Regions from separate parts of the Streptomyces sp. NPDC041135 genome, predicted to be linked through region 3. Evidence: riboswitches for the same ligand, from Rfam matches in the RefSeq annotation. Region 3 holds a riboswitch; each other region holds the start of a gene.

Region 1 (9,324 bases), on a different contig from region 3:
CGCAAGGCGCTGCACGACGTCCTCGACGCCTCCCTCGCCGACCTCACCCGCTTCGACTGCCAGCCGCTGCCGGGCCTGCTCGCCGAGCGCCTCCTCACCCACAGCCCCCATCTGGACCGGGTGTTCTTCGGCAACAGCGGGACGGAAGCCGTCGAGACCGCCCTGAAGTTCGCCCGGTACGCCACCGGCAGGCCGCGCGTGCTGTACTGCGACCACGCCTTCCACGGCCTGACCACCGGCTCCCTCTCGGTCAACGGCGAGGGCGGCTTCCGTGACGGCTTCGCCCCGCTGCTGCCCGACACCGCCGTACCGCTCGGCGACCTCGACGCCCTGGCCCGGGAGCTGCGGAAGGGGGACGTCGCCGCCCTGATCGTGGAGCCGATCCAGGGGAAGGGGGTGCACGAGGCGCCCCCCGGCTATCTGCGCGCCGCGCAGGAGCTGCTGCACCGGCACAAGGCGCTGCTCATCGCCGACGAGGTGCAGACCGGTCTCGGCCGCACCGGCGACTTCTACGCCTACCAGCACGAGGACGGCGTCGAACCCGACCTGGTCTGCGTGGCGAAGGCGCTGTCCGGCGGGTACGTCCCCGTCGGCGCCACCCTCGGCAAGGACTGGATCTTCAAGAAGGTCTACTCGTCCATGGACCGCGTCCTGGTGCACTCGGCGAGCTTCGGGTCCAACGCCCAGGCGATGGCGGCCGGCCTCGCCGTGCTCGCGGTCATGGAGAACGAGCAGATCGTCGCCAACGCCCGGGCCATGGGGGAGCGGCTGAAGTCCCGCCTCGCCGCCCTGGTCGGCACCTACGAGCTGCTCGCCGACGTGCGCGGGCGGGGCCTGATGATCGGCATAGAGTTCGGCAGGCCCGGCTCGCTGAAGCTGCGCAGCCGCTGGGCCGTGCTCCAGGCCGCCCGCAAGGGCCTGTTCGCGCAGATGGTGGTCGTCCCGCTGCTCCAGCGCCACCGCATCCTCACCCAGGTCTCCGGCGACCACCTGGAAGTGATCAAGCTCATCCCGCCGCTGATCATCGACGAGGCCGACGTGGACCGGTTCGTCGACGCCTTCACCGACGTGATGGACGACGCGCACAGCGGCGGTGGTCTCATGTGGGACTTCGGCAAGACACTGGTCAAGCAGGCGGTCGCCAACCGCTGACACCGGCTCACCGGCCCGCTCCCCGTCCGGGCCTCGGAGGCAATACCGGTTTTGCCTCTGAGGCAAGAGATTTGCCGCAGAGGCAAAACGGGGGCTGAATGGAGGCATGAGCCCCGAAGAAGCCCCTCCGGCGGCGGGCCCCGGCGGCCACCTGCCCGCCGTCGCGCCGCAGCTGCGCGCGCTGCGCCGCCGTACCGGCCTCACCCTGGAGGCCGCGGCCCGCGCGGCCGGGCTGTCGCCCGCGCACCTCTCCCGGCTGGAGACCGGCCTGCGGCAGCCGTCGCTGCCGATGCTGCTCGCGCTCGCCCGTATCTACGGTACGACCGTCTCGGAGCTGCTCGGCGAGTCGGTGCCCGACCGGGACGCGATCGTCCGCGGCGCGGCCATGGAACCGACCCCGGCGGGCGGCTGGACCTACTTCCAGGCCGGCGCGCCGGGCCGCGGGATGCAGGCGCTGCGGGTCCGGGTGCCGCACGGCTCCCAGGGCGACATCGTGCGCGTGCACCCCGGCGAGGAGTGGCTGTACGTCCTGCGCGGCCGGCTGCGGCTGCGTCTCGGGGACGCCGCGCATCTGCTGGCGCCCGGTGACAGCGCGCACTTCGACTCGCTCACCCCGCACCGCATCGCCGCCGAGGACCACGACGGCGTCGAGCTGCTGTTCGTCCACACCCTGCTGCAGAGCCCCACGGCCACGCTGTGCCTCGGGCCCCTGACCGGAGAGCCGTCATGAGCAACGTCGAGGACAAGTTCCCCCGGGCCCTGTGGGTCCGGCTGATCATCTACATCGCCGCGGGCCACCTCCTGGCGGCCTTCCTCTACCTGCTGTTCACGCTGGGCGCCAAGTAGCCCGCCGCTTCAGTCCAGCAGCCGCTCGCGCAGCCGCTCGCGGGTGTTCGGGGTCAGGCCCAGACCCTGCGCCAGATACGCCTCGACCCCGCCCCAGGTCTCCTCGACGGTCTCGAAGGCCGCCGTCAGATACTCGGCGCGGGCGTCGAACAGGGGGCTGAGCAGCTCCATCACCTCGGGCGTGTACGCGGTGGCCGCGTCGCCGCTGCGGTGCACCTTGTAGCGGCGGTGCCTGGCGTTGGACGCCAGGTAGTCGGCGACGATCGCCTCGCGCTCCACGCCCAGCGCGAGCAGGGTCACGGCTATCGACAGCCCGGCGCGGTCCTTGCCCGCGGCGCAGTGCATCAGCGCGGGCACGCTGTCCTCGGCCAGCGCGTGCAGCACCCGGGAGTGCTCGGCGGTGCGCTCCGTGATGATCCTGCGGTAGGAGGCGGTCATCCGGGCCGCCCCCTTGCCGTCCGCCAGGATGCCGCGCAGCTGCTCGATGTCGCCGTCCCGGACCATCTTCCAGAACTCGGCGCCGTCCGCCGGGTCGCTCAGCGGCAGGTTCACGTTCCGCACGCCGGGCAGCTCCACGTCGGGGCCCTCCAGCTTGTGGTCGGCGGCGTTGCGGAAGTCGAAGACCGTGTGCAGGCCCAGCGAGGCGAGGTACTCGGCGTCCGAGGCGGTCGCGTGCGCCAGATGCCCGCTGCGGAACAGCACCCCGTACCGCACCCGGTGGCCGTCGGTGGTGGGCAGGCCGCCCACGTCGCGGAAGTTGCGCACTCCGGCCAGCTGCGGCTCGGTCGACGGGACCTGCTGCGTCACGGGGGCTCCTCCCGGTCGGTCCCGGCGGCGCGGCTCGTCGGCGGGCACGCCGTCGACCTTACGACATCGGTCCGACCGTGCGGTATCCGATCCTTCTGTCCGTTCTATTGCTATTCGCTGGCTTCGCTGCAACTCACTCCGGAATGGCACTATCTGTACGGCGGCGCGTGAGGAGCGTCATATCCGTGACCGTCCGTCGCACGTCATGTCCACGTAATCGGCGTGCTTCCTTGGGCTGTTCGCCATTCCGGGCGGCGTCTGTCCACGGAAAGTGACCGGGAATTCCCCCTGTGGATCATGGGAAAGGCGGACGGCGGAGAACTTCTGCTTGTTCCCCCGCGTCCCGCTCGCTTACGTTCGCCACCAATCCGGACGGAACGCCGAATCCTGCCGCCGCCCGGAGCCCCGCACACACTCACCCGTGCACGGCAGGAGCGGGGGACCCACCAGGTACGACTGCCTGTTCCGGTGCCCGGGACGGCTAGGGGTGAAGCCGCGTGCTGCGCGGCCGGGCAGCTCCAGTCCGAACCCGACAGCTCACCTCGCAGGCGCCGGAGAGGAATGCGTCATGCCCGCCAAGGGTAAGCACCGCCGCCCCAAGGCCCCGCGTCTCACCCGCTCCATCGCCGTCGCCGGAACCGGTGGCGCCGCACTGGCCCTGCCGCTCCTCGGGGCCACCGGGGCGCACGCCGCCACGGTCAAGGAGTCCGCCGCCGGCAGCGCGGTGCGGTCCGCGCCGGTGGCCGCCACGTCGGCCTCCGCGGCCCGGTCGGACGCGGGGACGGCGCGCACCTACACCGTCCGCACCGGTGACTACCTCTCCAGGATCGCCGAGCAGCAGCACGTCGCCGGTGGCTGGCACCGCCTCTACGCCGACAACCGCGAGGCCGTGGGCGCCGATCCCTCGCTGATCCACCCCGGCCTGAAGCTGACGCTGGGCGGCAGGGCCACACCGGCGCACACCGAGTCCGCCGCCCCGAAGCCCGCCCCGCCCGCCCCGGCGCACTCCGCCACCCCGCGGGCCGAGGCCGCGGCCCCGCGGCAGGCGGACACCGAACCGGTGTCCGCGGGCACCTCCACCGGCTTCGTCCTGCCGGTGACCGGCGCCACCGTCGGCACCGGCTACCACGTGGCCGGCGGCATGTGGTCCAGCGGCTACCACACCGGCGTGGACTTCGTCGTCCCGACCGGCACCTCCCTCAAGGCCGTCGGCGCGGGCACGGTCGTCTCCGCGGGCTGGGGCGGCGCCTACGGCAACCAGGTCGTCATCAAGCTCGCCGACGGCCACTACGCCCAGTACGGCCACCTGTCCCAGCTCTCCGTCTCGGCCGGCCAGAGCGTGACCGCGGGCCAGCAGGTCGGCCTCTCGGGCGCGACCGGCAACGTGACCGGCCCGCACCTGCACTTCGAGATCCGCACCACGCCCGACTACGGCTCGGACGTGGACCCCGTTGCCTACCTCCGCGGACACGGCCTCGCCGTCGGCTGACGCCTCGTCAGGCACCCCGCCAGGCACCCGCCGGAGGCCGGACCCGATCCCCGGGTCCGGCCTCCGGCCCGTCCGCATCCCCGACACGCCTCGCGACCTGCGTATTCCGTACTTGACCGAACATTTGAGAGTGGCTTATCTCACCGATCGTCAACCCCCGCTTACGGTCGCGTAGGTCACACCCGAAGGTGAATCATGGACCGACGTGGCAGACGATTCGAAGAGTGACAGCAGATCAGTGATCGGGTCGTACGTGGCGGTGGGGGACAGCTTCACCGAGGGCGTCGGCGACCCCGGCCCCGACGGGGCGTTCGTCGGCTGGGCCGACCGCTTCGCGGTCCTCCTCGCCGACCGGCGGCCCGAGGGAGACTTCGAGTACACCAACCTCGCCGTGCGCGGGAAACTGCTCGACCAGATCGTGGCCGACCAGGTGCCCCGGGCCCTCGAACTCGCGCCGGACCTGGTGTCCTTCTGCGCCGGCGGCAACGACATCATCCGCCCCGGCACCGACCCGGACGAGGTGGCCGAGCGCTTCGAGGCCGCCGTGGCCCGGCTGACCTCCGCCGTCGGCACGGTCATGGTGACCACCGGGTTCGACACCCGGGGCGTGCCCCTGCTCAAGCACCTGCGCGGCAAGATCGCCACCTACAACGGGCACGTCCGGGCCGTCGCCGACCGGTACGGCTGCCCCGTCCTCGACCTGTGGTCCCTGCGGGCGATCCAGGACCGGCGCGCCTGGGACCACGACCGGCTGCACCTCTCGCCCGAGGGGCACACCCGGGTGGCGCTGCGGGCCGGGCTGGCCCTCGGCCTGCCGGTGCCGGCCGACCCGGAGCAGCCGTGGCCGGTGCTGCCGCCCCGCGGCACGCTGGAGATCCGCCGCGACAACGTCCAGTGGGCCCGCGAGTACCTGGTGCCGTGGATCGGCCGCAGGCTGCGCGGCGAGTCCTCCGGGGACCATGTGACGGCCAAGGGCACCCTGTCGCCGGACGACATCAAGATGCGCATCGCCCCCGTCGCCTGACACCGCCGGCCCGGGGCGCCGGAGCGGGCACGGTCCGCCGGATCACCGGCGCGGACCGTGCCCGCCCCGGCTCCACCGTGTGGCCGAGGCGGGCCGTGGTGCCGCCGGGGACCGCGCTGTCGGAGGGGCCGACCATAATGGAGGACCTCGGCGATTCTCCTGGAGGTACCGTGACCGGATTGCGAACCCTGAGCCACGGGGTCCGCGTGCTGCGGCCCGCGGCCTTCGGTGCGGACCCGGGTGGTGAGCGCATGGCCAGGATCCGCAGGTCACCGCATTTCGCGGACGGCGTGTTCCAGAACCCCGGGGGCACCGCCCGCACCCGGCCCACCGGCTCCACCCTCGACTTCGCGAAGGTCTTCTTCGACAAGGACCAGCGGCCTCGCCGCACCCCCCGCGGCACCGTCCCGCTGCACGCCACCACCGTCGCCGACCTGGCCGCACCGCCCGCCACGGGACTGCGGCTGACCTGGATGGGGCACTCCAGCGTACTGGCCGAGATCGACGGGCACCGGGTGCTGTTCGACCCCGTCTGGGGCGAGCGCTGCTCCCCCTTCCCGTTCGCCGGCCCCAAGCGGCTGCACCCGGTGCCGCTGCCCCTGGCCGCGCTCGGCCCGGTCGATGTCGTGGTCATCTCGCACGACCACTACGACCACCTGGACCTGCCCACGATCAAGGCGCTGGCCCGCACGGACACCGTGTTCGCCGTCCCGCTCGGCGTCGGCGCCCACCTCGAACACTGGGGCGTGTCCGCCGACCGGCTGCGCGAGCTGGACTGGCACGAGTCCACCCGGATCGGCGGCCTGACCCTGACCGCCACCCCGGCCCGCCACTTCTGCGGCCGCGGCCTGCGCAACACCCAGCACACCCTGTGGGCCTCCTGGGCCGTGGCCGGCGAGGAGCACCGGATCTACCACAGCGGGGACACCGGCTACTTCGAGGGATTCCGGGACATCGGCGCCGAGCACGGCCCCTTCGACGCCACGATGGTCCAGATCGGCGCCTACAGCGAGTTCTGGCCGGACATCCACATGCGCCCCGACGAGGGTCTGCGCGCCCACCTCGACCTCCAGGGCGGCCGGCCGCACGGCGTGCTGCTGCCCATCCACTGGGGCACCTTCAACCTCGCCCCGCACGCCTGGGCGGAGCCCGGCGAGTGGACGAAGGACGCCGCCGAGGACGCCGGCCAGGCGGTCGCCCTGCCCCGGCCCGGCGAACCCTTCGAGCCCGCGGGCACGCTCCCCACGCAGCCGTGGTGGCGGGTGGTGTCCGCGCCCGTCGACACCCCGTGGCGCCTCTCCGGCGGCGCCGACCGCGCCGGCGACCCGGTGGAAAGCCGTGCGGAGAGCCCCCGAAAGGGGGATCTCGACCTGGCCGGGGAGCGCTGACCGAGGGTCCCCGTACGCCCTCCTGGCGGTCCCGACGCCGCACGGCCGCGCAGGTTATCGGTCTGTCGTACGACGCCTCATACCAGAGCGGGACGCTGCCCGGGGGAGTTTGCCGACTGCCCGCCGGACATGGTGCGCAGGCGACTACCGTGAGTGTCCGTCGGGCGACACAGGGCCGCATTGCCCCGGTCCTCCCGTCCGGCACCGCGATGGCGCACGCCTGCCCGCGCGCCCCGCGCGAGGAGCCAGGCCCGACGGACCAGTACGAGGACACCGATGTCTCACCTCCGTGCACCGGCCCCCCGCGCCGACCGCCGAGAGGGCGGCCGGCACGGACGGCCGGTCACCCGACCCGCCCCCGCGCTGCCCGAGACGCACATACGGCCCCAGCTGATGCGGCTCGCCGTGCTGCCGCCCGTCGCGGTCGCCCTCAGCGGCTGCGCGGCCGTGCTGTTCACCGTCCGCTCCACCGGGGCACGGCCGGGTCCGGTCCTGTGGGCCGTGCTCGCCGGTGCCGTCTCGGTGACCGTCGCGGGCATCCTGATCGCCGCGGTGGCCGCCGACCGCGCCGCCCGCTCGGTCGGCGAGCGCGTCGGCGCCCTGCGCCGCGGCACCGCGCGCGGTGAGGCGGACCTGCGTGCCCTGGTCGAGGCGCTGCGCCGCGGGGAGAGCCCGCCGCGGCGCAAGCCGCGCGGGGGGCCGCCCGGGGACGCCGACGACTTCGACCTGCTCGCCGCCGACCTGGGCCGGGCGCACGACGGCGCCGTCACCGCCGTCGTGCAGGCCGCCCAGCTCTCCAGCCAGGCGGGCAGCGAGCAGAAGCTCGAAGTCTTCGTCAACCTCGCGCGGCGGCTGCAGTCCCTGGTGCACCGGGAGATCTCGATCCTCGACGAACTCGAGAACGAGATCGAGGACCCGGACCTGCTCAAGGGCCTCTTCCACGTGGACCACCTGGCCACCCGCATCCGGCGGCACGCCGAGAACCTCGCCGTCCTCGGCGGCGCCGTCTCGCGGCGGCAGTGGAGCCACCCCGTCTCCATGACGGAGGTCCTGCGCTCCGCCATCGCCGAGGTCGAGCAGTACTCGCGGGTCAGACTCGTGCCGCCCGTCGACGGCGACCTGTGCGGCCACGCCGTGGCCGACGTCATCCACCTGCTCGCCGAACTCGTCGAGAACGCCACCGTCTTCTCCGCGCCGCACACCCAGGTGCTGCTGCGCGCCAGCCTCGTCACCTCCGGGCTGGCCGTGGAGGTGGAGGACCGCGGACTCGGCATGCCGGTCGGCGAACAGCAGCGGATGAACGCCCTGCTCGCCGACCCCGACCAGGTCAACGTCGCCAGCCTGCTGGCCGACGGCCGCATCGGCCTGTTCGTGGTCTCCCAGCTCGCCCGCCGGCACGGCATCACCGTCCGCCTGCAGAGCAACATCTACGGCGGCGTGCAGGCCGTCCTCGTCGTCCCGCAGGCCCTCCTGGGCACCCCGCCGGCCGCCCCCGGAGCCGTACCCGTCCCCGTATCCGTACCGCAGCCGCACGCCGCACCGGGCACCGGCAGCCTCCCCGCGCCCCCGCTGCAGCCCCCGCCGGGCGTGACCGACCTCGACGGCACCGGTCCCGGGGACACCGGCGGTCACCCCGTCGTCCACGGTGGTCCCTCCGGCGAGCAGCCCGGGGCGGCCGGGCCGGCACCGACCGGGCGGCGCCGGCACGCACAGCGCCCGCCCGGGTCCGAGGGCCCGCCCGCGCCGCTGCCGGTACGCGACGCACACCGGTCGCGGTCCACCCCCGCCGAGGCCGCGCCCGGCATCCGGCCCGAGGACCGGCGGACGGTCGAGGAGAACGCCGGCGCACCGCCCACCCCGCGCGCCGGAGCGGTCCGCGGCACCATGGGCAAGCCCCAGCTGCCCCGGCGCCGGGCCCAGGAGCACATCGCGCCCCAGCTGCGCGGCGGCCCGGCCCCCCGCCAGGACAGCGAGAACCCGGCGGGCCACGACCCCGGCCTCATGGCGGCCTTCCAGCGCGGCATCGGCCTCGCCGAAGCCCAGCAGCACCTGGAGTCCGCCCCCGCCGAACCGGACCCCACCGGCCCCTCGCACGCCGAGCCGCCGCCCGCGCCGCGGCTCACCCCGCTGCGCACCCCGCACTTCGCGGAGCTGCCGGGCAGCGATGCCGCCGCGACGCCCCTGTCCCCCGGGGCTCCGGTGCCGGAGGCCGGCGCGCGGCCCGACGGGAGCGCCCCGGCCGGATGACCGCCCGCACCGCCGCGCCCATGACCCTCCGCACCTCCACCCGCGCACTCACCCCCACCTCCACCCCCACGTCCCGCGCTTTCGCAGACGTTCGTACCCCAAGGAGTCGATCCACCATGGCGAGCGATGCGCCGACCGCCCAGGTATCCGACCTCGACTGGCTGATGAGCGGCCTCGTGCAGCGGGTGCCGCACACCACCAGCGCGGTGCTGCTGTCCTGCGACGGACTGGTGAAGTCCGTCCACGGCCTCGACCCGGACAGCGCCGACCACATGGCGGCGCTGGCCTCCGGGCTGTACTCCCTCGGCCGCAGCGCGGGCGTCCGGTTCGGCGACGGCGGCGACGTACGGCAGGTCGTCGTGGAACTCGAC
Region 2 (9,324 bases), on a different contig from region 3:
GGAACCGCATCCCGCCCGCGCCCTGCACCACCGGCTCCACGATCACCGCGGCCAGCTCGTGCGCGTGCCGCTCGATCAGCTCGCGCAGGGATGCGGCGTACGACTCCTCGTACCCGGCGGGCGGCGCGTCCGCGAAGATCTGGCGCGGCAGCACGCCGGACCACAGCCCGTGCATCCCGCCCTCGGGGTCGCACACCGACATCGGCTGCCAGGTGTCCCCGTGGTAGCCGCCCCGCCAGGTCAGCAGCCGGTGCTTCTCCGGGCGGCCGAGCGAGCGCCAGTACTGCAGGCACATCTTCACCGCCACCTCCACCGACACCGAGCCGGAGTCGGCGAGGAAGACGTGCTCCAGACCGTCAGGCGACATGTCGACAAGGAGCTTGGCGAGCCGGACGGCGGGCTCGTGGGTGAGCCCGCCGAACATGACGTGGCTCATCCGCCCGAGCTGCTCCCGCGCCGCCTCGTTGAGCACCGGGTGGTTGTAGCCGTGGATCGCCGACCACCACGACGCCATCCCGTCGACCAGGTCGCCCGAACCGTCCGCCGGCCGCAGCCGGACCCCGCTCGCCGACTCCACGACGAGCGGTTCGGCGCGGCCGGGCATCGGGCCGTACGGATGCCACACGTGCCGCCGGTCCAGCTCCAGCAGTTCGGGCACGCTCAGGTCAGGCATTGGGCGCGAGGTCCGTTCCCGCCCCCCGGCGGCGCACGGCGACCAGGTCGGTCCGCGCCTCACCGGCCGCCGGTACGGCCGCTGTCGCTGCCGCCGCGGGCGCCGTACCGCAGACGCCGCCGCCCTCGTGCGAACCGCAGCCGGCCTCGGCGTCACCGTGCGAGCCGCAGCCCGCGGCGCCGTGGGAACCGCAGCCGCCGCCGGATGTCCGGTGCTCGGGGAGGGTGATCCGGTCGGCGCCCTCCACCTCGAACCCCGCGTCCGCGATCATGTCCAGGTCGGCCTTGCCCGCCTGGCCCTCACTGGTCAGGTAGTCGCCGAGGAAGATGGAGTTGGCCAGGTGCAGGGCGAGGGGCTGCAGCGTGCGCAGGTGCACCTCGCGGCCGCCCGCGATGCGGACCTCCACGTCCGGGCAGACGAACCGCACCATCGCCAGGATGCGCAGGCAGCGCTGCGGGGTGAGGTTCCACTCCTTGGCCAGCGGCGTGCCCTCGAACGGGATCAGGAAGTTCACCGGCACCGAGTCCGGGTCCAGTTCGCGCAGCGCGTAGACGACGTCGACCAGGTCCTCGTCGCTCTCGCCCATGCCCGCGATCAGGCCCGAGCACGCCGACAGCCCCGCCGCGTGCGCCTTCTGCACCGTTTCCACCCGATCGGCGTACGTGTGGGTGGTCGTGATGTCCCCGTACGTACCCTCGGAGGTGTTCAGGTTGTGGTTGTAGGCGTCCGCGCCCGCCTGGCGCAGCCGCTCGGCCTGGCCGTCGGAGAGCAGGCCGAGGCAGGCGCACACCTCGACGCCCTCGTTCTGCTCCTTGATCGTCTTGATGGTCTCGGAGACCCGGTCCACGTCCCGGTCCGTCGGACCGCGCCCGCTGGCCACCAGGCACACCCGCTTGGCCCCGCCGGCCAGCCCCGCGGCGGCTGCCTGGGAGGCCTCGTCCGGCTTGAGCCAGGTGTACTTCAGGATGCCGGCCGTGGAGCCCAGCCGCTGGGAGCAGTAGGAGCAGTCCTCCGGGCACAAGCCGGACTTGAGGTTCACCAGGTAATTCAGTTTCACGCGACGGCCGAACCAGTGCCGGCGCACCTTGCCGGCCGCGGCCACCACGTCGAGCACGTCGTCGTCTGAGGTGGCGAGTACGGCGAGAGCTTCCTCGCGGGTCGGCAGCTCGCGCCGAAGCCCCTTGTCCACCAGCGTGTTCAGCAGGTCCATGAGGTCCGATCCTGTCCTACGGGACCGCCCCGGGCCAAGGAGAGTTCGCACAACGGACGCGGTTCGTCGTGTGGGTATTGCCACACCCTGGGCGGCTGGTCGTCCCGCTAGTGTCTGTCCACTGCCTACAAAAGTCCCGGAGGAGCCATGGCGTTCGGCTGGATCGACGAGCAGGCGGAGCTGCGCCGCCGGGCCGGACTCCTGCGGACGCTGCGCCCCCGCCCGGCCGTCTCGGCGCTGCTGGACCTGGCGAGCAACGACTACCTGGGCCTCGCCCACCACCCCGAGGTCACCGAGGGCGCCGCCGCGGCAGCCCGGACCTGGGGCGGCGGCTCGACCGGCTCCCGGCTGGTCACCGGCACCACCGAACTGCACACCGAACTGGAACGCGAGCTGGCCGGCTTCTGCGGCTTCGAAGCGGCCCTGGTGTTCTCCTCCGGGTACGCCGCGAACCTCGCCGCGGTCACCGCGCTGGGCCCGCACGGCTCGCTCATCGTCTCCGACGCGGGCAACCACGCCTCCCTCATCGACGGCTGCCGGCTTGCCCGGGGCACCACCCAGGTGGTCGCCCACGCGGACCCCGACGCCGTCGACAAGGCGCTGAGCACGCACGAGGGACCCGCGCTCGTCGTCTCCGACACGGTGTTCTCGGTCGACGGCGACGCGGCTCCGCTGGTCGCGCACGCCGCGGTGGGCCGGCGGCACGGCGCGGGACTCGTCGTGGACGACGCCCACGGACTCGGCGTCCTGGGCGACGGCGGCCGGGGCGCGCCGTACGCCGCCGGGCTGGCGGGCGCCGACGACGTGGTCGTCACGGTCACGCTGTCCAAGTCGCTGGGCAGCCAGGGCGGTGCGGTGCTGGGCCCGCGCCGGGTGATCGACCACCTGGTCAACGCCGCCCGGACCTTCATCTTCGACACCGGGCTCGCCCCCGCGGCGGCGGGAGCGGCCCTGGCGGCGCTGCGGCTGCTGCGCCGCGAGCCGGAACGCGCGGCGCGGGCCCGCGCGGTCGCCACCGAACTGCACGCGCGGCTGACCGCCGCGGGCCTGGAGGCGGTGGCTCCGGACGCCGCGGTGGTCTCCGTGCGCGCGCCGTCCCCGGAGGCGGCGGTGCGGTGGGCGGCCGACTGCCGTACGGCGGGCCTGGCCGTGGGCTGCTTCCGTCCTCCTTCCGTGCCCGACGGCATCTCACGGCTGCGGCTGACCGCCCGCGCGGACCTCTCCGGGGCCGAGATCGAACACGCGGTACGGGTGATCGGCGAGACACGGCCATGAGTCGGCGTGACACGGCCGTACGTCGCACGCGTGGGCGCTGATCGCAGGCGAGGGGTGTGGGCCGGGGGTGTGGGCCGGCCGGGTCAGCGGAGCGCGGCGAGGAAGCCCGTCCAGCTCTCGGGGGAGAAGAGCAGCGCGGGTCCGGCCGGGTCCTTGGAGTCGCGCACGGCGAGCAGTCCGGTCCCGCTGCCGCGGTGCGGCCGGGCCGTCTCGACGCAGTTGTTCGCCCCGGTGCTGTAGCTGCTGCGCAGCCAGCGCACCGATGGCAGATCGGTACTGGAAAGGACGTTCCGAGGCAGTGCTGTCATGGTGCCTCCTTACGCGCCGTCACCTATCGCGGCGAGGTAATCCAGTGAATCCTCGGTCGAAAGGGCTTTGCCCTGAAGGGTCGTGAAGGCCTCCGAGTAAGCCCGGAGGTCTTCTTTCCGTTCGAGGTAGAGGCTACTCGTCAACTGGTCGAGAACGACGACATCCAGATCAGAAGTGCTCGGAAATGAGAAGATAACGAAAGGCCCGGTGAGGCCGACATGGGCGCCGGCCGCGAACGGCAGGATCTGCAGCCGCACCTGGGGCAGCCGGGCCGCCTCCGTCAGCCGCTCCAGCTGGCGGGCCATCACCTCGGCGCCGCCCACCTCGCGCCGCAGCACCGCCTCGTCCAGCACCGCGCTCAGCTCCAGCGGCGGATCGGACCGCAGGACGTCCTGCCTGGCCAGCCGCACTTCCACCAGCGCGTCCAGGCGTTCCTCGTCCAGTCCCTCGACCGCGGCCCGGGTCACCGCCCGGGCGTACTCGGGCGTCTGCAGCAGGCCCGGCACCACCGTGGTCTCCAGGGTGCGCATCCGGCTGGCCTGCGACTCCAGACTGATGAAGTCCCGGTAGGTGGGCGGCAGTACCCCGCGGTAGGCGTGCCACCAGTGGTGCCGTCCCCCGCGCTCCTCCGAGCCCGCCAGCATCAGCAGCAACTCGCGCAACTGGGCGTCCCGCACTCCGTAGGCGTCCAGGAGTAACCGCACATCGGCCGGTTTCACACCACTGGCGCCCGTCTCGACGCGGCTCACCTTCGACTGGTGCCAGCCCACGAGCCGGGCCGCCTCCCCGCTCGTGAGACCCGCACCGGTGCGCAGGGCGCGCAGTTCGGCGCCCAGTTTCCGGCGGCGCACCGCGGGACCGTTCTGCATGAGCCGCTCCTCACTCGCCAATACTCCATATGCGCCGCCCGAATACGGTCTGCCGTCGCAGCGTTCACCGCTTTGAGCGACAGATATATGCATAACTTGGTGGATCGCTCCCGTGACCGGCCGGGTGATGACAGTCTGGCGACGAAGCACCAGTCCGGGACCGTACTCGAACCAACCGCTCCGTGTCGGACCGCGGTCCCGTGGGAAAGGGGCGACCTCGCCATGGCAGACCTTCTGGAAGCATCCGTCACTCTGCCGAGCGATCCCGCCTCGGTGTCCGCGGCCCGCTCGTACGCGGTGGGAACCCTGGCGGAGTGGGGACTGCCGGCGGACACGGAGGCGGCCGACACGGTGCGCCTGATCGTCTCGGAACTCGCCACCAACGCCGTGCAGCACACCTTCGGGCAGTCGCCGACCTTCACGGTCGACCTCGCCCTGGTGCGGGACGAACGGCTGTGCATCGGCGTCACGGACAGTCATCCGCGTCTTCCCAGGAGACTCCCGGCCGCCGTCCAGCAGGACAACGGACGCGGCATGGTGATCATCCGCTGGCTCACCTCGGAGCGGGGCGGGCGGCTGCGGGTCCGCCGCACCCGCGAGGGGGGCAAGACGGTCCTCATCGAGCTGCCCTGGACCGTCCCGGCCCACCCGGTGACCGCGGCGGGCGAGCAGCGGGCCCAGGGTCTGCCCGGCGGCCGGAGGGCGCCCTGAGGGCCCTTGTGGGGCGCGGGCGGAGCGGGCCCGGCCCCAGGGGGCGTGGAGCGCGCCGACGGTCCCCTCGGTGCCCGAGGGGACCGCACGAGGGGATCGCCCTCGCCGCGCTACGGGTCAGCTGACCCGGCCGTACCAGACGCTCCTGGTCCAGATCTTCTGCAGCCTCACCACGTCCCCGGTCCTGGGGGCGTGCCAGATCTTGCCCTTACCGGCGTAGATGCCGACGTGGTAGACGCTGGAGCCCGAGTGGAAGAACACCAGGTCCCCGGCCTTGCGGTGCTTGGCCGAGACGTGGTGCGTCTTGTTGTACTGCTGGGCGGCCGTTCGAGGCAGCTTCTTGCCGGCCTTCTTGAACGAGTACAGCGTCAGCCCGGAGCAGTCGAACCTGCGTGGTCCGGTGGCCCCGTACCGGTAGGGGGAACCCTTCTTGGAGGCCGCGATCTGAAGTGCCTTCGTCGCGGTGGTCGCGGCCGAGGCATCGGTGGAGAGGCCGGGAACCACGATGGAGCCGCCGACGGCGGCGATGGTGAGGGCCGAGGCGGTGCCGGCCCGGACCATCAGCGACGGGACACGATTGAGCGCAGTCATGCGCAACCCTTCGTCAGCCGCCTGTGAAGGATGACCTGTCGGATTCGGGCTGGCGAAGTTGCCCGGCCGCGTTGCCGCGGCTTCACCCCAAGGGCTGCTCGAACCGGGCGTCGAAAGATTCGAACGTCCGTTCCGGCGACCCGTCTTGCCTGGGTCCTCCACTCCTGCCGATCCACTTCTGTCGACCGGGCACCCGGGCGGCGGCAGGACTCGGCGTCCGCCCGGATCGCCCCGCCGTTGTGGCGGGGTCTTGTCGTCAGTCAGGGATCTTCACTCACTCCAGTCAGAAAATCCCAACGGAATCGGGGATTTGTGGTGTTACTCACCACTCACCCGTTCGGGTGAACGTTAGTACGTCCGAGTGACCGTCAACTGCCGCTCATAGCCCCGGACCTGGGAGAACGCACCTCCCGTCCCAGGTCGGTGACCACCCCCGCACGGTCGTCGGAGGCTGGAAGAACGTTCTGCCGCTACTCCGTACGGGGGTACGTCGTTTGGGGCGTTTCGGCCGCGCCCGGAGTGTCGGGTCGACAGCCGCGCCGCTGCCGGACCGTCAGCCGCGCGGATCGGCCGGTGCCGTCGGAGGGGGTGTCCCGGAGCCGGGCGCTGCCCCTGGGGGCGGTGTCCCTGGGGGCGGTGCCCGGCGGTCCGGGTCGGTATGGGTGGGGCCATGTCGTGGTCATGAAGGGATCAAGGGCTGGTTAACGTCGGCGAAACTCCGACGAACTAGCGTGCCGATCCACGCCACCAGGGGTTTTTCTCTTACGGATGGAGCGGGATCGCCCAATCTGTCTGTGTGTTACATCTATCCCGTCGTGGTGGCTGCGGCAGCCGGACCCCGCACGGTCCGGAGCAAGGACTGTGAGGTGGGACGTGCAACTGACCCCGCACGAGCAAGAGAGGCTGCTGATCCATGTGGCGGCCGACGTGGCCGAGAAGCGCCGGGCCCGCGGGCTCAGGCTCAACCACCCGGAAGCGGTCGCCCTCATCACGGCGCACATCCTCGAGGGCGCCCGCGACGGCCGCGGCGTCGCCGAGCTGATGTCCTCGGGCCGCAAGCTCCTCACCCGGGACGACGTCATGCAGGGCGTGCCGGAGATGATCCACGACGTGCAGGTGGAGGCCACCTTCCCGGACGGCACCAAGCTCGTCACCGTCCACGACCCGATCGTCTGAGGGGGCGCGCCGTGATCCCCGGAGAGATCCTCTTCGCCGACGGCCCGGTCGTGTACAACGAGGGCCGCGCGACCACCCGGCTGACCGTGCTGAACGCCGCCGACCGCCCCGTCCAGGTCGGCTCCCACTACCACTTCGCCGAGGCCAACCCCGGCCTGGAGTTCGACCGCTCCGCCGCGCGCGGCAAGCGGCTGAACGTCCCCGCCGGCACCGCCGTGCGCTTCGAGCCGGGCATCCCCGTCGACGTCGAACTCGTCCCGCTCACCGGCGCCCGCGTCGTGCCCGGGCTGCGCGGCGAGACCGGAGGTGCCCTCGATGCCTGAGATCTCCCGCGCCGCCTACGCCGACCTGTTCGGCCCCACCACCGGCGACCGCATCCGGCTCGCCGACACCGACCTGCTGATCGAGGTCGAGGAGGACCGCTGCGGCGGGCCCGGACGCGCCGGGGAGGAGGCGGTCTTCGGCGGCGGCAAGGTCATCCGGGAGTCGATGGGCCAGTCGCGTGCCACGCGCGCGGAGGGCACCCCCGACACGGTGATCACCGGGGCCGTCGTCGTCGACCACTGGGGCGTCGTCAAGGCCGACGTCGGCATCCGCGACGGCCGCATCACCGGGATCGGCAAGGCCGGCAACCCCGACACCATGGACGGCGTCCACCCCGACCTGGTCCTCGGCCCGGAGACCGAGGTCATCGCGGGCAACGGGCGCATCCTCACGGCCGGCGCGATCGACGCGCACGTCCACTTCATCTGCCCGCAGATCGCCGACGAGGCCCTGGCCTCCGGCATCACCACCCTGGTCGGTGGCGGCACCGGCCCGGCCGAGGGCTCCAAGGCGACCACGGTCACCCCGGGCCCCTGGCACCTGGCCCGGATGCTGGAGGCGATGGAGGCCTACCCGCTGAACATCGGCTTCCTCGGCAAGGGCAACACCGTCTCGCACGAAGCCATGCTCTCCCAGATCCGCGGCGGCGCGCTGGGCCTGAAGCTGCACGAGGACTGGGGCTCCACCCCGGCCGTCATCGACGCCGCGCTGACGGTCGCCGACCGCACCGGCATCCAGGTCGCCATCCACACCGACACCCTCAACGAGGCCGGGTTCGTGGACGACACGCTCGCCGCGATCGGCGGCCGCGGCATCCACGCCTACCACACGGAGGGCGCCGGCGGCGGCCACGCCCCGGACATCATGACCGTCGTCTCCGAGCCGCACGTGCTGCCCAGCTCGACGAACCCGACCCGGCCGTTCACCGTCAACACCGCCGAGGAACACCTCGACATGCTGATGGTGTGCCACCACCTCAACGCGGCCGTACCGGAGGACCTGGCGTTCGCCGAGTCCCGGATCAGGCCGTCCACGATCGGCGCGGAGGACGTCCTGCACGACCTGGGCGCCATCTCCATCATCTCCTCCGACTCCCAGGCCATGGGCCGGGTCGGCGAGGTCATCATGCGGACCTGGCAGACCGCCCACGTGATGAAGGGGCGGCGCGGGCCGCTCCCGGGCGACGGGCGCGCGGACAACCTGCGGGTACGGCGCTACGTCGCCAAGTACACGATCAACCCGGCCCTCGCCCAGGGCCTGCACCGGGAGATCGGCTCCGTCGAGACCGGCAAGCTCGCCGACCTGGTGCTGTGGGAGCCCGCGTTCTTCGGGGTCAAGCCGCACCTCGTGCTCAAGGGCGGCCAGATCGCGTACGCGCAGATGGGCGACGCCAACGCCTCGATCCCGACACCCCAGCCGGTGCTGCCCCGGCCGATGTACGGGGCGATCGGGCGGGCCCCCGCCGCGAACTCCGTCAACTTCGTGGCGCCCCTCGCCGTCGAGGACGGACTGCCCGAGCGGCTCGGGCTCGGCAAGCGGTTCGTGGCGATCGAGTCGACGCGCGGGGTCACCAAGGCGGACATGCGGGAGAACGACGCCCGGCCGCACGTCCGGATCGACCCCGACAGCTTCGCCGTGCACATCGACGGCGAACTGGTCGAGGCCGTCCCGGCCGCGGAACTGCCCATGGCCCAGCGCTACTTCCTCTTCTGAGGTGGCGGCGATGACACGCGCGGCGCTGCTCGTCCTGGCCGACGGCCGCTTCCCCGCCGGAGGGCACGCGCACTCCGGCGGGGCCGAGGCCGCGGTCAGGGCGGGACGGATCACCGGGGCCGCGAGCCTGGAGGAGTTCTGCCGGGGACGGCTGCACACGGCCGGTCTGGTCGCCGCGGCGCTGGCCGCGGCCGCCGCACTCGGCGCCTCCCCGGCGGAGCTGGACGCGGCGGCGGACGCGCGGACCCCGTCACCCGCCCTGCGGGCCGCCGCGCGCCGGCTCGGACGGCAGCTGCTGCGGGCCGCCCGCACCGCGTGGCCGTCGGCCGAACTCGAGGCGCTGGGTCGGGCGTTCCCCAAGGGCGCGCATCAGCCGGTGGTGCTCGGGCTCGCCGCCCGGGCGGCCGGACTCGGGCCGCAGGATGCCGCCCACTGCGCCGTGTACGAGAGCGTGAGCGGCCCGGCGACGGCCA
Region 3 (9,324 bases):
CTGCAGAGCCAGCGTCGACTTCCCGCAGTCCATCGTTCCGGAGAAGAACACCAGCTCGGGCATGAGGAGTCGAGGACCTTCCGGGGAGAGGGGGCTGAGGGCGGCGAGGGGACGGACGGCAGGGCGGGGCGGAGGCGGCGGGCGGAACCGCGGCTCGGCTTCGGCTTTCGATTCGCGCTTCAGGAGCGTACTTCGAGCAGCGGGACGAGCTGCTCGGCCGGGGTCATCGAGCCGTGGTTGCCGACCATCACCGACTCCTTCGGCTCCCGCTCCGAGGCGATGAGCAGGACGTCGTCGTGCGCGGCCGCGATCACGTCACCGAGCCGGCCGTACACCCGTTCGTCGATCCGCGGCCCGAACCAGCCCGCCGCGATCGCCTCGTCCCGCGAGGCCACCCAGAACTGCTCGCCGAGGACCTCGCGCCAGCAGGTCAGGACGTCGTCGCCGGCGCCCGCCACCGCGTACACGTGCCGGGCGCGGCCCTCGCCGCCGAGCAGGGCGACCCCGGCGCGCAGCTCCCAGTCCGCGTCGAAGTCGATGCGGTGCTCCTCGTCGAACGGGATGTCGACCATGCCGTGGTCGGCGGTGACGTAGAGCGCGCTGCGCGGTGGGAGCTGCTCGGCCAGCCGCTGGACGAGCCGGTCGACGTACATGAGCTGGCCGCGCCAGGTGTCGGAGGCGACGCCGTAGCGGTGCCCGGCCCCGTCGAGCTCGGAGTAGTACGTGTACACCAGCGAGCGGTCCCCGGCGGCCAGTTGCTCGGCGGCGAGGTCCATGCGGTCCTCACCGGTCAGCCGGCCGTGGAAGGTGCCGCCGCTGAGGGCGACCTTGGTCAGGGGGGTGTTCTGGAAGTGCGGCGCGGACACCTGGGCGGCGTGCACACCGGCGTCGTGGGCCAGCTGGAAGACCGTGGGGTACGGCTGCCAGACCCCGGGATCGGTCCACGGCTGCCAGCGCAGCTGGTTCATCAGCCCGCCGGTCGCGGGGTCGCGGACCGTGTAGCCGGGCAGGCCGTGCGCGCCGGGTGGCAGGCCGGTGCCGACGGACGCGAGGGAGGTGGCGGTGGTCGCCGGGTAGCCGGCGGTCAGCGGGCGGCCCGTGCCGCCGCGCGAGGAACCGAGCAGCGAGGTCAGGAAGGGCGCCTCGTCGGGGTGGGCGCGCAGCTGTTCCCAGCCGAGGCCGTCGATCAGGAAGACGCAGTTGCGGTCGGCCGCGGTCAGTTCGGTGATCGCCGCGGTCATGCCGGGGACGCCCATCCCGGCGGCCAGGGTGGGCAGCAGGTCGGCGAGGGAGCCTGTGCCGTAGGCGGGCAGCGGCGCGGAGTCCAGGGTGAGGGGCTGCGGGTGGGAGTCCCAGGGGGCGTACGCCATCAGCGGGTGACGTCCGCGGTCGCCTCGGAGATGGCCTGCGCGAAGAGGAGCGCCTGGCGCACCGTCTCCGGGCCGTCCCCGGCCTCGCTGACGCGCAGGCTGAGGTCGTCCGCCGTCGAGCTGCCCGTGTAGCCGTGGTCGGCCTCGCAGTTGGCGTCGCCGCAGGCGGCGGGCTCCAGGTCGATGCGCGAGACGGCGCCCCAGCCGATGGTCAGCACCACCTCGCGGGGCAGGGTGCCCGGCGCGTACTGCTCGGGGTTGGCGACCACCCGGCTGACCACGACCGAGGAGATCCGGCCGAGCTTCACGGACTCGGTGGAGGTGGTGGCGTACGGCGTCGGGGAGGTGGTGTCGGCGGCCTGCTCGTCGGTGTGGCTGACGATGAAGCGGTTGCCGGTGAGAACGAGGACGGTGACGTGCCGGCGGACCTCGTTCTGGTCGAACGTGGTCTCCTGGTGAACCAGGTACGACCGGACGGGCTCGCCGCCGACGGCGGCCTCCACCGCCTCGGCCACGAGGGCCGGGTAGTAGCCGCTGCGCTCGATCGCCGCGCGCAGCCCCTGGGTCGTCGTACTGGTCTTGGCCATGACGTCCATCCTAATCCGTGGGCAGGGGCGGTCCGGGCCAGTCGCGGGCACCGGGCGGCGGCGCCCGTGATCCTCTCCGGGCCGCCCGGCGGCGGTCAGTAGGCCGGCAGCGTGCGCGGGCCGAGGTCGTCGCGGGCGGGCGGGGGCGCGAGGCGGACCGAGGCGCCGAGGACGCTGACGCCCTGCGGGGCGACGACGACGGGTTCCAGGGTGACGGCGACGACCTCGGGGTGGGCGTCGACCAGCCGGGACACCCGCAGCAGCAGTTCCTCCAGGGCGGGGGTGTCCACCGGGGTGGAGCCGCGCCAGCCGAACAGCAGCGGCGCCGTCCGGATCGACCGCACCAGCGAGGACGCCTCCCGGTCGGTCACCGGCACCAGGCGGTGCGCCATGTCGCCGAGCAGCTGCGAGGCGGCTCCGGCGAGGCCGAAGGAGAGCACGGCACCCGCCGCCGGGTCGATCACGGCCCGTACGACGGTGTCCACGCCCCGGGGCGCCATCTGCTGCACCACCGGCCGCAGCTCCTCGGGCTGTCCGAACAGCTCGGTCAGCTCGGCGTAGGCTCGGCGCAGTTGCTCCTCGTCCGCCAGGTCCAGGCGTACGCCGCCCAGGTCGGCGCGGTGGCGCAGGTGCGGGGCGGTGGCCTTGAGGGCGACGGGGTAGCCGAGGGCGCGGGCGGCTCCGGCGGCGGAGTCGGGGTCCGGGGCGGGCAGCGCGCCCCGGACCGGGATGCCGTAGCGGCCGAGCAGCGCGCCGGTTTCCTCGGCGCCGGGCGTGAGGCCCTGGCCGCGGGCGAGCAGGGCCGTGATCAGCTCGGCGGCGCCCTTCTCGTCGATGTCGTCGAACTCCGGCACCTTGCCGGGCTCGGCCGCCTCCCGGCGCCACTGCGCGTACTTCACGGCCTCGGCGAGGGCCCGCACGGCGCGCTCGGCGGCGGGGTAGGCGGGGATCAGGCGGGAGCAGGTGCCGGCGGCGCCGGGCGCGCCGGTCCCGGCAGTGGCGCCCGGTGCGGTCGGTGCACCCGGGGCCGGTCTGCCGGGAGGCGGGGTCGGCTGCGGGGCCGGTGTCCCGAAGGGGCGGGCCGGTGCCGGGCGGGTGCCGGCGGCGGTCTGGGGGGCCGTGCTCGCCGCGGCCGACAGCGCCTCCGCGAGGCCGCCCAGCTCCACGTGCACCACGAGCACCGGCTTGCCGGGCACCTGCTCGGCGGCTGACCGCAGCGCCTCCGCCAGCGCCGCGTCCGCGACCGACGCCTCCCCGATCGCCGGGATCGCGGTGACGACGACGGCGTCGCAGCCGTCGTCGGCCAGGGCCGCCGACAGCGCGGCGCGGAAGTCCTCCGCCGTCGCCGCGGTCGTCAGGTCCAGCGGCCGGGAGGGCCGCAGCCCCTCGGCGAGGCACTGGTCGTAGGTCAGCAGGCCCAGCGACTCGGAGTTGCCGAGGATCGCCACCCGGGGTCCCGCGGGCAGCGGCTGGCGGGCGAGGAGCAGGCCCGCGTCCACCAGCTCGGTGATCGTGTCCACCCGGATCACCCCGGCCTGCCGCAGCAGCGCGGACACCGTGGCGTGCGGCAGCCGCGTCGCGCGCACAGCGTGGCCCTGCGGGGCCGACCCGGCGCCCTGCACGACGACCAGGGGCTTCGCGGCGGCGGTGCGGCGGGCGAGGCGGGTGAACTTGCGGGGGTTGCCGATGGACTCCAGGTACATGAGGACGACGTCCGTGTCGGGGTCGTCGTACCAGTACTGCAGGACGTCGTTGCCGGAGACGTCGGCCCGGTTGCCGGAGGAGACGAAGGTGGAGACCCCGGTGACCCCGGTGACCCCTCCCCCGCGCCGGTGCAGCCGCGACAGCAGCGCGATGCCGATGGCGCCGGACTGGGCGAACAGCCCGATGCGGCCGGGCCGGGGCATCTCTGGCGCCAGCGACGCGTTGAGCCGCACCTCGCGGGAGGTGTTGATGACCCCGAAGGCGTTCGGGCCGATGATCCGCATCCCGTACGCGCGCGCCTGCCGCACGAGGGCGCGCTGCCGCTCGCGCCCCTCGGGCCCGCTCTCGGCGTACCCGGCGGAGAGGACGACGAGCCCCTGGACGCCGTGCTCCCCGCAGTCGGCGACCACCTCGGGCACGAGGGAGGCCGGTACCGCGACGACGGCGAGGTCGACGGGGCCCTCGATGTCCCGCACCGAGCGGTACGCGGCGACCCCGTCGACCTCCTTGAGGTCCGCGGGGTAGGCCGCGTTCACGGCGTGCAGCAGCCCGGTGTAACCGGCGTCCCGGATGTTGCCCAGGACGCTGCGGCCCACCCCGCCGGGCGTGCGGCCGGCGCCGACGACGGCGACGGAGCCCGGGACCAGCAGCCTCCGTACGGAGCGGCCCTCGGCGCGCTGCTCACGCGCGCGCTGGACCGCCAGCGAGCGGTCGGTGGGCTCCAGACCGAACTCCAGGCGTACGACGCCGTCCTCGAAGCTGCGCCGCTGGGTGTACCCGGCGTCCGTGAAGACCTTGATCATCTTGGTGTTGGCGGGCAGCACCTCGGCCGCGAACCGGCGGATGCCGCGCTCCCGCGCGACCGCCGCGATGTGCTCCAGCAGGGCGGAGGCGACCCCGCGCCCCTGGTGCGCGTCCTGGACCAGGAAGGCCACCTCGGCCTCGTCGGCGGGCGCGGAGGCGGCCATGCCGTCGGCGCCGATGCGGTCGTAGCGCACGGTGGCGATGAACTCGCCGCCGACGGTGGCCGCGAGTCCCACCCGGTCCACGAAGTCGTGGTGCGTGAAGCGGTGGACGTCCTTGGCGGACAGCCGCGGGTACGGCGCGAAGAACCGGTAGTACTTCGACTCGTCGGACACCTGCTCGTAGAAACTGACCAGGCGGTCGGCGTCGGCGGCGGTGATGGGCCGGACGCGCGCGGTGCCGCCGTCGCGCAGCACCACGTCCGCCTCCCAGTGGGCGGGGTACTCGTGCCGGTCCTGCCGGTCCGCCGGGGTCTGCATGGGCCCCAGAGTACGGCTCGCGTACGACAACGGCGCGAGGCAGTCTGTGGGTGACGGACGTCGGACGGGGGCCGCCGTGCGACGGCCCGCCGGTACCGGACGAGGGCCCGCACCGGGCACGCCCCACCGTATGGGAAACTGGTCTAGACAACCCTGAGACACTGAAGGGCAGCATCACATGGCTGAGCGCCGCGTCAACGTCGGCTGGGCCGAGGGCCTCCACGCCCGCCCCGCATCCATCTTCGTCCGGGCCGCCACGGCGTCCGGCGTCCCGGTGACGATCGCCAAGGCCGGCGGCACTCCGGTCAACGCGGCGTCCATGCTGGCCGTCCTGGGCCTGGGCGCCCAGGGCGGTGAGGAGATCGTGCTGGCCTCCGAGGCCGAGGGCGCGGACGCCGCCCTCGACCGGCTGGCCAAACTGGTCGCCGAGGGCCTCGAGGAGCTTCCCGAGACCGTCTGAGCGGCCGCGTACCGCCGCGAGAACACCGACAGCCGCGCCACCCCTTTCCGGGGGCGGCGCGGCTGTCGGCGTTTTCCGGGGAAGATATGCCGGTGACGATGTGAGCACGCCGGAATTCGGGCAGCGGAAATACACCTCCGCGAATTACTCCTCTTTGTATACGGTGCCCGTGTTAAAGGCGCGGGCCCGACATGTTTACGGGAGGTTGCGAAGTCCTCACACGGTCCCGGGCGTGCGCTCCGGCGGAGAAGCGCAGCCGGTGCGCGGCCGTGGCCCGCTCGGCGTGCAGCGCGGTGATCGCCCGCGCGCGCTCCGCGTCGCCGCGGGCCACCGCGTCCACGATGGCGCCGTGCTCCGCCCAGGACTCGGCCGGGCTGGCGGGCGCCTGCACCGTGTACATCCAGGCGATCTTGTGCCGCAGCTGGGTGAGCACCGAGGTCAGGGCGTGGCTGCCGGAGGCCTGGGCGAGCGTCTCGTGGAACCAGCCGCCCAGGGATCGCAGGTCCTCGCTGGTACCCCGCCGGGCCCGCTCCTGACCCAGCCTGACCAGGCCGCGCAGCACCTTCAGATGGGCCTCGGTGCGCCGCTGGGCGGCACGGGAGGCACCGAGCGGCTCCAGCAGCATCCGCATCTCCAGCAGGTCGGCGGCCTCCTGCTCGGTCGGTTCGGCCACGCACGCGCCCGCGTGCCGCCGGGTCACCACGAACCCCTCGGCCTCCAGGGTGCGCAGTGCCTCGCGGACGGGGACGCGCGAGACGCCGTAGCGGCGGGCCAGGACTTCCTCGGTGAGGCGGCTGCCGCGCTCGTGGACGCCGGCGACGATGTCGTCCCGGATCGCCGTGCATACCGAATGCGCCGGAATACGCATGACCGACCTCCGTCTTAATCCCCGTGAAACGCCGCCGAACGCCGCGGTACGCCGCCGATTGACGTGTGTTCAGCGACTCTATTGCAGCAGGCCGGAATTTCCGATGGCGGGTCGGAATCCAGGGATATTTTTTGGACAGCCGGCACCGGGAACGGCGAAAGCCCCGGCCTGGCGGCCGGGGCCTCGAGATCGTGCGGCCGGGTCGGTGACCCGGTGCGTCAGACGTGCACGCCGTGCTTGCGGAGGTAGGCCACCGGGTCGACGTCGGAGCCGTACTCGGGGGTCGTCCGGGCCTCGAAGTGCAGGTGCGGGCCGGTGGTGTTGCCGGTCGCGCCGGACAGGCCGATCTGCTGGCCGGGGGTGACCCGCTGGCCGACCGAGACGCCGATGACGGACAGGTGGCCGTACTGGGTGTACATGCCGTCGGCCATCCTGATCACGACCTCGTTGCCGTACGCCCCGCCCCAGCCGGTGGAGACGACCGTGCCGACGCCGACCGCGTGCACGGCCGTGCCGCTCGCGGCGTGGAAGTCGATGCCGGTGTGGGAACCGGAGGACCACAGCGAGCCGCCGGTCTGGTAGCCGGTGGAGACGTAGGAGTGCGCGATCGGGGCGGCGAAGGCGTTGAGGCGCTCGCGCTCGGCCGCGCGGGCGGCACGGACCCGGGCCGCGCGCTCCTGCTTGACCCGCTCGGCGGCCTCCTTGGCCGCGGCCTCCTCGGCCGCCTGCCGCTCGGCGGCCTCGCGCTGGGCGGCGGCCTGCGCGTCGATCTGCTCGGCGACGGAGTCGCTGAGGGTGATGACGGGGGTCAGACCGGTCTGCTCGACGCTGTTCTCCGCGGCGAGCGCGGGACCCGCGGCCAGAGTGCCGCCGAGGACGCCGGTGGTGAGGGCGGCGATGCCCGCTGCCTGCGCGGAGGTGCGCTTGACCCGGCCGGGCCTGCGGTGCTTGCCGGAGGCGCACATGAACGCCATGAAGTGGCTGGTCCTTTCCTTCCCTCTCGCCTACCGGGTTAGCTGACGGGTTCGGAGCAGGAAGGTCTCCTACGGACCCCCTCGCTGCGCGCGCGGGCGTCCGATTCACCCCAGGGACTGCGTGGGTCCCCGGCTCCCCTGGCTCGCGCCGTACGGGGACTCGGCGATGACTGTCCGGTGCCGCGGGCGCGGCGCACTGCCTGACGGACAGCCCGGAAGAAACTAAAGGGAGCGCCTCTCAAATCCCAAACAGAATCCGGCTTTTGTAGCGCATCCCACAGGGCAGACAGGCAACCTCCCCCGCAATCCGGACATCTGACAGCAGCGGGGCCCCGGCGACCCACAGGTCACCGGGGCCCCGCGCGCTGCCGGTGCTACTCGGCGGCCACCACCGTGACGTCGCCGATGCCGAGGGCCTCGACGGGCTCCTTGATCTGGGCGGCGTCACCGACCAGCACGGTCACCAGCCGGTCCACGGGGAAGGCGTTGACGACCGCCGCGGTGGCCTCCACGGTGCCCGTGGCGGCCAGTTGCCGGTACAGCGTGGCCTGGAAGTCGTCGGGCAGATGCTGCTCGACCTGGTCGGCCAGGGTCGCGGCGACCGCGGCGGCCGTCTCGTACTTCAGGGGCGCCACCCCGACGAGGTTCTGCACGGCGACGTCGCGCTCGGCGTCGGTGAGACCGTCGGCGGCCAGCGTGCGCAGCACCGTCCACAGGTCGTGCAGCGCGGGCCCGGTGTTCGGGGTGTCCACCGAGCCGCTGATGGCGAGCATCGAGGCGCCGGAGCCGTCCGGGGCGGAGAGCAGCACCTGCCCGAAGGCGCGGACGCCGTAGGTGTAGCCCTTCTCCTCGCGCAGCACGCGGTCCAGGCGGGAGGTGAGCGTGCCGCCGAGGCAGTACGTGCCGAGCACCTGGGCGGGCCACACCCGGTCGTGCCGGTCGGCGCCGACGCGGCCGATGAGCAGCTGCGTCTGCACGGCGCCTGGCCGGTCGACGATGACCACGCGGCCGGTGTCGTCGGCGGTCACCGCCGGCACGGGCCGGGGCTCGGCCGGGGAGCCGCGCCAGGCGCCCAGGGTGTCGGCGAGCAGCGCGTCCAGGTCGGTGCCGGTGAGGTCGCCGACGACGACCGCGGTGGCCGTGGCGGGGCGCACGTGCCGGTCGTAGAAGGCGCGGACGGCCGCCGCGTCGATCTTGGCGACCGTGTCCTCGGTGCCCTGGCGCGGGCGGGACATGCGCGAGGCGGCCGGGAACAGCTCCTTGGACAGCTCCTTGGCGGCCCGGCGGGCGGGGTTGGCCATCTCGTGCGGGATCTCGTCGAGGCGGTTGCGCACCAGCCGCTCCACCTCGCTGTCGGCGAACGCGGGCGCGCGCAGGGCGTCGGCGAGCAGCCCGAGGCCCTTGGCCAGGCGGGAGGCCGGGACCTCCAGGCTGACCCGGACACCGGGGTGGTCGGCGTGCGCGTCGAGCGTGGCGCCGGCCCGCTCCAGCTCGGCGGCGAAGTCCTCGGCGGAGTGCTTGTCGGTGCCCTCCGAGAAGGCCCGCGCCATGATGGTGGCGACGCCGTCCAGACCGGTCGGCTCGGCGTCCAGGGGCGCGTCCAGCAGCACCTCGACGGCGACGACCTGCTGGCCGGGGCGGTGGCATCGCAGCACCGTCAGGCCGTTGTCCAGCGCCCCGCGCTCAGGGGCCGGAAAGGCCCAGGGCCGGGCCTCGCCGGGCTCCGGCCGCGGGTGGAACTCCATGGTGGCAAGCTCGCTCACTTCGCCGTCTCCTCATCCTCGCGGTGGTCGCTGTCGCGCCGGCCGGCGCCGGCCTCCACGGTGGCCTGCGACTCCGGGTCCTCGGGGACGTCGGCGTCCTGGACGGCCTCCGGGGTCTTCGGCTCGTAGACGAGGACCGCGCGGTTGTCGGGGCGCAGCCTGGCCTCGGCGACCTGCCGGACCTCCTCCGGGGTCACCTCCAGCACGCGCCCGACGGCGGTGAGGGCGAGCTGCGGGTCGCCGAACAGCACCGCGAACCGGCACAGTTCGTCGGCGCGGCCGGCGACCGTGCCGAGCCGGTCCAGCCACTCGCGC

What was found. Region 3 has a riboswitch for cyclic di-AMP ahead of ACZ6CZ_RS08880 (M23 family metallopeptidase). Riboswitches for the same ligand answer to the same signal wherever they lie in the genome.
Region 1: linked by a shared signal. The riboswitch ahead of ACZ6CZ_RS22270 (M23 family metallopeptidase) and the one ahead of ACZ6CZ_RS08880 (M23 family metallopeptidase) in region 3 are both predicted to bind cyclic di-AMP.
Region 2: linked by a shared signal. The riboswitch ahead of ACZ6CZ_RS15300 (C40 family peptidase) and the one ahead of ACZ6CZ_RS08880 (M23 family metallopeptidase) in region 3 are both predicted to bind cyclic di-AMP.

What each region holds. Positions count from the first base shown of each region.
Region 1 covers NZ_JBVIYZ010000009.1:179,652-188,975, reverse strand. The annotation lists gene ACZ6CZ_RS22290 (aspartate aminotransferase family protein) at 1-1,152, shown strand, start outside; gene ACZ6CZ_RS22285 (helix-turn-helix domain-containing protein) at 1,259-1,882, shown strand; gene ACZ6CZ_RS22280 (DUF6126 family protein) at 1,879-1,998, shown strand; gene ACZ6CZ_RS22275 (tyrosine-protein phosphatase) at 2,008-2,805, opposite strand; cyclic di-AMP (ydaO/yuaA leader) riboswitch at 3,212-3,369, shown strand; gene ACZ6CZ_RS22270 (M23 family metallopeptidase) at 3,374-4,294, shown strand; gene ACZ6CZ_RS22265 (SGNH/GDSL hydrolase family protein) at 4,533-5,318, shown strand; gene ACZ6CZ_RS22260 (MBL fold metallo-hydrolase) at 5,489-6,706, shown strand; gene ACZ6CZ_RS22255 (sensor histidine kinase) at 6,983-8,953, shown strand; gene ACZ6CZ_RS22250 (roadblock/LC7 domain-containing protein) at 9,070-9,324, shown strand, end outside.
Region 2 covers NZ_JBVIYZ010000005.1:379,961-389,284, reverse strand. The annotation lists gene ACZ6CZ_RS15330 (adenosylmethionine--8-amino-7-oxononanoate transaminase) at 1-673, opposite strand, end outside; gene bioB (biotin synthase BioB) at 666-1,883, opposite strand; gene ACZ6CZ_RS15320 (8-amino-7-oxononanoate synthase) at 2,031-3,158, shown strand; gene ACZ6CZ_RS15315 (DUF397 domain-containing protein) at 3,242-3,466, opposite strand; gene ACZ6CZ_RS15310 (helix-turn-helix domain-containing protein) at 3,476-4,336, opposite strand; gene ACZ6CZ_RS15305 (ATP-binding protein) at 4,559-5,047, shown strand; gene ACZ6CZ_RS15300 (C40 family peptidase) at 5,165-5,638, opposite strand; cyclic di-AMP (ydaO/yuaA leader) riboswitch at 5,642-5,840, opposite strand; gene ACZ6CZ_RS15295 (urease subunit gamma) at 6,512-6,814, shown strand; gene ACZ6CZ_RS15290 (urease subunit beta) at 6,826-7,137, shown strand; gene ACZ6CZ_RS15285 (urease subunit alpha) at 7,130-8,851, shown strand; gene ACZ6CZ_RS15280 (urease accessory protein UreF) at 8,862-9,324, shown strand, end outside.
Region 3 covers NZ_JBVIYZ010000003.1:128,708-138,031, reverse strand. The annotation lists gene ACZ6CZ_RS08910 (thymidine kinase) at 1-63, opposite strand, end outside; gene ACZ6CZ_RS08905 (alkaline phosphatase family protein) at 180-1,370, opposite strand; gene ACZ6CZ_RS08900 (DUF5998 family protein) at 1,370-1,957, opposite strand; gene ACZ6CZ_RS08895 (bifunctional acetate--CoA ligase family protein/GNAT family N-acetyltransferase) at 2,053-4,944, opposite strand; gene ACZ6CZ_RS08890 (HPr family phosphocarrier protein) at 5,123-5,404, shown strand; gene ACZ6CZ_RS08885 (GntR family transcriptional regulator) at 5,577-6,272, opposite strand; gene ACZ6CZ_RS08880 (M23 family metallopeptidase) at 6,491-7,246, opposite strand; cyclic di-AMP (ydaO/yuaA leader) riboswitch at 7,259-7,422, opposite strand; gene ACZ6CZ_RS08875 (M16 family metallopeptidase) at 7,621-9,009, opposite strand; gene ACZ6CZ_RS08870 (M16 family metallopeptidase) at 9,006-9,324, opposite strand, start outside.